Regions from separate parts of the Bradyrhizobium sp. I71 genome, predicted to be linked through region 1. Evidence: riboswitches for the same ligand, from Rfam matches in the RefSeq annotation. Region 1 holds a riboswitch; the other holds the start of a gene.

The links. Region 1 has a riboswitch for glycine ahead of FJV43_RS04105 (D-amino acid dehydrogenase). Riboswitches for the same ligand answer to the same signal wherever they lie in the genome.
Region 2: another riboswitch for glycine. It lies ahead of gcvT (glycine cleavage system aminomethyltransferase GcvT); the one in region 1 lies ahead of FJV43_RS04105 (D-amino acid dehydrogenase).

What each region holds. Positions count from the first base shown of each region.
Region 1 is NZ_CP059398.1:813,676-817,081, reverse strand. It holds gene FJV43_RS04105 (D-amino acid dehydrogenase) at 58-1,359, opposite strand; glycine riboswitch at 1,429-1,534, opposite strand; glycine riboswitch at 1,538-1,642, opposite strand; gene FJV43_RS04100 (M20/M25/M40 family metallo-hydrolase) at 1,737-2,867, opposite strand; gene FJV43_RS04095 (ABC transporter substrate-binding protein) at 3,137-3,406, shown strand, end outside.
Region 2 is NZ_CP059398.1:953,419-956,824, forward strand. It holds gene alaS (alanine--tRNA ligase) at 1-1,041, opposite strand, end outside; glycine riboswitch at 1,265-1,353, shown strand; gene gcvT (glycine cleavage system aminomethyltransferase GcvT) at 1,500-2,648, shown strand; gene gcvH (glycine cleavage system protein GcvH) at 2,659-3,027, shown strand; gene gcvP (aminomethyl-transferring glycine dehydrogenase) at 3,045-3,406, shown strand, end outside.

The DNA of each region.
Region 1 (3,406 bases):
TTGTGTGCCAAGGGCTGCGCCGTAGCAAGAGGCCGGCATGTCTCCGATATCGACCACTCAGGATGCATGTCGCAGTTCACGCTCAACCCCAAGTGAAGGGACCGTCGGCGGAGCGTTGAGGCCGCGCCAGCCGTCGATGGTCTGGGCGATCATCTGCGCCGTCGCGGCCGACAGAGTCCAGCCGAGATGGCCGTGGCCGGTGTTGAAGAACACGCCCGGTATCCGCCCGGCGCGCACGACCGGCATCATGTTCGGCATCATCGGGCGCAGCCCGGCCCACGGCACGACGCGCGACGTTTCGACGGCGGGGAAGTTGTTGCGCACCCAGTCGATCAGCGGCTGCACGCGGTCGGCGCGGATGTCGCGATTGAAGTCGTTGAATTCGGCGGTGCCGGCGACGCGAAAACGATCGGCGCCGAGCCGGCTGGTGACGATCTTGGCGGCCTCGTCGAGCAGGCTCACCGTCGGGGTGGCGTTGCGGCTTTCGGCGGTGTCGAGCTGCACGGTGATCGAGTAGCCCTTCACCGGATAGACGTTGACGCGCTCGTCCAGCAGGGCGGCGAAGTGACGGCTCGCAACGCCCGCGCAGACCACGACGCCGTCCGCGTTCAGTGCGCCGCGCGCGGCCGCGACGGCATCGCTCGCGGCCAGATCGGCCCAGCCGATGACGAAGCCGCTGCCGGCACGTGCGATCGAATCGATATTGGCCTCGTGGATGAAGGTCGCGCCACGCCGCTTGCAGGCTTCCGCCAGGCCGCGGGTGAACTTGTGGATATCGCCGGTCGCATCCGACGGCGTGTAGAAGCCGCCATAATAGTCCTTGCGCAGTGTCGGCTCGATGCTGCGGATTTCCTCCGACGTCACCGGGCGGCGGTCGAGGCCGCCTTCCTGCAGCAGCGCGTTGACGCGCAGACCGGATTCGAAGCCGGCCTTGTCACGATAGATGTGGAGGATGCCGCGGCGTTCGAGATCGAAGTCGATTCCTTCGCGCGCCGCGATGTCGAACAGATACCTGCGCGCTTCGATCGCGAGCCGCGTGGTCTCGATGGTGTTGGCGCGGTAGTTGCCGATGTTGGCGACGAACTCGCTCATCCACGAATATTTGTGCCAGTTCGGCCGCGGGTTCATCAGCAGCGGCGCGTCGCGCCGAAACATCCAGCGCAAGCCCTTCAGGATCGTCGCCGTGCTGTTCCACACTTCGGCGTTCGATGCGGAGAGCTGCCCGCCATTGGCGAAGGACGTCTCCATCGCGGCGTAGCGGTGCTTGTCGAGCACCGTCACCTTGTAGCCGCGTTCGAGCAGGGCATAGGCGGTCGTGACGCCGGTGATGCCGGCGCCGATGATGGCAATATGGGTCATGGTGAAGTTCGGGGCTCCCGTGAGTTAGAGTCGGCGGACCGCCGGCCGTAAGGCCGTTGGCGGCGCCCCATCTGTCACGGTTACCTGAGAGCTTGATCCGCTGCGGATCTCGCAACGGACTATCCCCTTCGGTGGACGTCACGATTGCCTGAAATCGCGCCGCCTCTCTCCAGATCGTCCTGACGAAACGGTCCTTTTGCCTGAGAGTTTCCGGGGCGGTTGCTCCGTCGGCGCCGCGACGAAGGCCGAAAGCCTTCGCTGCGATCTCTCCCGCATCATCGCGTGGACGGCCGAGCAGTACGATACGCCTCATTTTTAGACAAGGCTAAATTTCGACCGTGACTGCCGACGTATTGTGCAGTGCAAATTCGATTCAATTACTCCAGAGTCGCCAGCAGACCTGCCATCAGCCGGCCGCGCTCGACCAGGCTATCGACCTCGATGAACTCCTCCAGCGTGTGGCCATTGCCGCCGCGGACACCGAGGCCGTCGAGCGTGGGAATTCCCATCGCGCCGGTGAAGTTGCCGTCGGAGCCGCCGCCGGAGCTGGCATGCGGTAATTCCGCGCCGAGCGATTTGGCGATGCCGCGCGCCTTCTCATAGAGCGCCATGGTACCCGCATCCGGCTCCCAAACCGGACGCGTCACGCCGCGCGTGACCTTGAACGTGACGTCGTTGGTGGTGCCCGACAGCGCCAGCATCCTCTCGACACCGCGGTCAAGATCGGCCTGACGCTTGGCCATGGAGAGCGCTTCGCCGGTTGCGGTCGTCGCAACGCAATTGACCCATTGTCCGCCGTGGACGACGCCGACCGAGAAGGTGCAGTCCTCCGTCGTCATCGCGTCGATCGCGAGGATCTGCCGCGCCATCTCGCGGATCGCCGAGCGTCCGGCCGACAACGTGGCGCCGGCGTGGCTCGGCCGTCCCGTCGCCTCGAGATTGAAGCGCGCGATGGCGTAGCGTCCGGTCGTGACGCCGTTGTCGGCGCGGCCGGGCTCCGGCACCAGCACGTATTTGTTGCGCGCCGCTTCCGCCTCGATGATGTCCCGCGTCGAAGGCGTGCCGACTTCCTCATCCGGCGTGAACAGCACGGTGATCGGCAGCGGTGTGGTGAACGAGGCGCGCGCCAGTTGCCGTATCGCTTCCAGCGAGAGGTAATTGCCGCCCTTCATATCGTAGATGCCGGGGCCATAGCACTTGTTGCCCTCGCGCCGCCATTTCAGCTTCTCGATGGTGCCGACCGGATGAACGGTATCCATGTGTCCGGCGATCAGGATGCCCGGCTCGCCCTGCTTGGGATGAGGAAAGCGCGCGCGGATGACGCCACCAAAGCCCTGGCGGCCGGCAATGCGCTCGATCGTCGCACCCATGATCGCCATATCCCGCGCCGCGATATCGAGCATGCGGTCCACGGCGCCTGCATCCCAGGTCGGACTCTCGCATTCGACCCAGCCGCGCAGGCCCTCGAGCATCGCCTCGGAATCAAAGGGAAGATTGGCAGGATTCATCTCAATGTCTCTCAAGCTTCGAAAGATGGAACGCGCATTGCATCGGCGCGGGGCAGGACAAGCGGAGGGTGTTGTAGAGCCAAACCGATCTTTGTGGAGCCCGTGCGCGCGCCGTGAGGGGCTGCGACGAAACCGGATTGACGCGCTCGGCACTGTCTGCAAGTCTCAAAAAGATAAAGGCATTGCATGAGGTTAGTTCGCCCAACGAATGAACCGCATGCTCAACCAATGACCTGCCTTTGAACAGTTTCACGTCAGGAGAACTTTCTATGTTCCACTTCATGCGCCGGGGGCGTCGCGCGTTCGCCTCCAAACTTGCGCTGTCGGTCGTCGCGCTTTCGACCGCGCTGGCCTCGCCAGTGCTTGCGGCCGGCAAGACCATCACGGCGGTGATGCATTCGGATCTGCGCATCATCGACCCGATCTTCACCACGGCCTACATCACGCGCGACCATGGCTACATGGTTTACGACACGCTGGTGGCGCCGGATTCGAGCTTCAAGATCCAGCCGCAGATGGCGGACTGGAAGATCTCCGAC
Region 2 (3,406 bases), 140 kb from region 1:
CAGATTCTCCGCGCGCATCAGGTCGGGATAGGCCTGGCCCATCTCGCGCACCAGCGCCCAGACCAGCCGGTGCATCAGCGGCTCCTTGGCGCCCAGCAGCTGCGCATGGCGCATGGCACGGCGCATGATCCGGCGCAGCACGTAGCCGCGGCCCTCGTTCGAGGGCAGCACGCCGTCGGCGACGAGGAACGCGGAGGAGCGCAGATGGTCGGCGATGACGCGGAACGAGGCCACGGTCTGCTCGCTCGGCCCGGTGCCGAGCGCGGACGCCGTCGCATCGATCAGGTTCTTGAACAGGTCGGTCTCGAACACGCTCTCGACGCCCTGGAGGATGCAGGCCATCCGCTCCAGGCCCATGCCGGTGTCGATCGAGGGACGCGGCAGCGGCTGGCGCTCCTCCTTCGTCACCTGCTCGAACTGCATGAACACGAGATTCCAGAATTCGAGGAAGCGGTCGCCGTCCTCCTCCGGCGAGCCCGGAGGCCCGCCCCAGATGTGCTCGCCGCGGTCGATGAAGATCTCCGAGCACGGGCCGCACGGGCCGGTGTCGCCCATCGCCCAGAAATTGTCCGAGGTCGGGATGCGGATGATGCGGTCTTCGGAGAAGCCGGCGATCTTCTTCCACAGGCCCGCCGCCTCGTCGTCGGTGTGATAGACCGTGACGAGCAGCTTGTCCTTCTTCAGCCCGAACTCGGTGGTGATCAGCTTCCAGGCAAGCTCGATCGCGCGCTCCTTGAAATAGTCGCCGAACGAGAAATTGCCGAGCATCTCGAAGAAGGTGAGATGGCGCGCGGTGTAGCCGACATTGTCGAGGTCGTTGTGCTTGCCGCCGGCGCGCACGCATTTCTGCGAGGTGGTGGCGCGCTGATAGGGCCGCTTCTCCACGCCGGTGAAGACGTTCTTGAACTGCACCATGCCGGCATTGGTGAACATCAACGTGGGGTCGTTGCGCGGCACCAATGGCGAGGACGGCACGATCTCGTGGCCGTTCTCGGCAAAGAAGTTCAGAAAGGTCGACCTGATCTCGTTGACGCCGCTCATGTTCATCCAATCGGGTGTGCTTGGACCCGCTTCCTGCCATCCAAACCAGAGGTTAGGGCTGATATCTGCGGGCCAAAGCGCTTTTAGACAAGGCCTGCTTCAGTGTCCAGAAACTGTGCAAGGAGATCAGAGGGTTGCCGCAGGCGCGCAATCCCGGTTGAAAAGGCGAAACCGCCGCGTTGACAGGCTTGGCCGGCCTGTGGTCTGTAACCATCTATATCGTACGGCCACGTCGGGAGAGACCGGCTTTACTGCCGGCGCCGAAGGAGCAACCGCCCCGGAAACTCTCAGGCAAAAGGACCGCGTGGCTTTGACAGCATCTGGAAAGAGGCGCCGACGGGCCTAAGAACCCGGGTGGCGTCCGCCGACGGGATAATACTCTCAGGCACAGCGACAGATGGGGCTTCGACAGGTTGGCCCGGGGAATTGTCCCCGGGGAACCGCCGAGGACCCCTGTGATGCCAGTACCCGACGACCAGAAATCTCTCCGACATACGCCCCTCCACGCCCTGCATGTGTCCCTCGGCGGCAAGATGGTGCCGTTCGCCGGCTATGACATGCCCGTGCAGTACCCTGCGGGCGTGCTGAAGGAGCACCTCCATACGCGCGCCGCGGCCGGGCTGTTCGACGTCTCCCATATGGGCCAGCTCGCGCTCCGGCCGAAGTCGGGCAAGGTCGAGGACGCCGCCCGTGCGCTGGAACGGCTGGTGCCGCAGGACATCGCGGCGATCGCGCCCAACCGGCAGCGCTACGCCCAGTTCACCAATGCGGACGGCGGCATCCTCGACGATCTCATGGTCGCCAATTTCGGCGATCACCTGTTCCTGGTCGTCAACGCCGCCTGCAAGGACGCGGACGAGGCGCATCTTCGCGCGCACCTCGCGGACGACTGCGTCATCGATTCTCTTGCCGACCGCGCGCTGATCGCGCTGCAGGGCCCGAAGGCGGAAGCGGCGCTGGCGAAATTGTGTGCAGAGGCGCCGTCCATGACATTCATGGATGCCGGCCCGCATGAGGTCGCCGGCATCAAATGCTTCGTCTCGCGCTCCGGCTATACCGGCGAGGACGGCTTCGAAATCTCCGTTCCCGCTGCGGACGCCGAGCGCCTGACCAGGACGCTGCTCGAAAACCCGGACGTGCTGCCAATCGGCCTCGGCGCCCGCGACAGCCTGCGGCTCGAAGCCGGGCTTTGCCTGTACGGCCACGACATCGACACCGCGACAACGCCGGTCGAGGCCGCGCTGGAATGGTCGGTGCAGAAGAGCCGCCGCAGCGGCGGGATTCGCGCTGGCGGCTTTCCCGGCGCCGAGAAAATCCTCGCCCATTTCGACAACGGCGCGTCCCGCCGCCGCGTCGGCCTGCGTGCCGAGGGCCGCGCGCCGGTGCGCGAGGGCGCGCCGCTGTTTGCGGATCCGGCCGCAGGCGAGCCGATCGGCAAGGTCACCTCGGGCGGTTTCGGCCCGAGCCTGAATGCGCCGGTCGCGATGGGCTATGTGCCCACGAATCTGAGCGCGCTCGGCACGAAACTCTTCGCCGAGGTGCGCGGCCAGCGCCTGCCGCTCGCAGTCGCCGCCATGCCCTTCGTGAAAAACACCTACAAACGCTGAGGACAAGACAATGACCACGACGCTGTACACCTCCGACCATGAATGGCTCGCGATCGACGGCGACGTCGCCACCGTCGGCATCACCGATTACGCTCAGCAGCAGCTCGGCGACGTCGTGTTCGTCGAATTGCCCAAGGTCGGCCGGAGCTTGAAGAAGGCCGAGGCCGCCGCCGTCGTGGAATCGGTGAAGGCCGCCTCCGACGTCTACGCGCCTGTTACGGGCGAAGTGCTCGAGGCCAACGAGGCGCTCGCCGCCGAGCCGGCGCTGGTGAACTCGGATGCGCAGGGCGCGGCCTGGTTCTTCAAGATCAAGATGGCAGACAAGAGCGAGCTCGGCAGCCTCATGGATGAAGCCGCCTACAAGGCCCATACGGCTTAACGAGGATGGAGCAAGCGATGACCGCGCACCGCAAATCCAACGGCGACACCGCCGCCTCTTTCGTCCGCCGCCACATCGGCCCCTCGGCGCGCGACGTCACCGCAATGCTCGAGGCCGTCGGCGCGAAAAGCGTCGACGCGCTGATGGCGGAGACGCTGCCGGCGTCGATCCGGCAGGCCGCCCCGCTCGATCTCGGCAAGCCGCTCAGCGAAACCGAGGCGATCGCGCATATGGGCGAGCTCGCAGCCCAGAACCAGGTCTTCACCTCGCTGATCGGCCAAGGCTATTCCGGCACGATCCTGCCCGCCGTCATCCAGCGCAACATCCTGGAGAATCCGGCCTGGTACACGGCCTATACGCCCTACCAGCCCGAGATCAG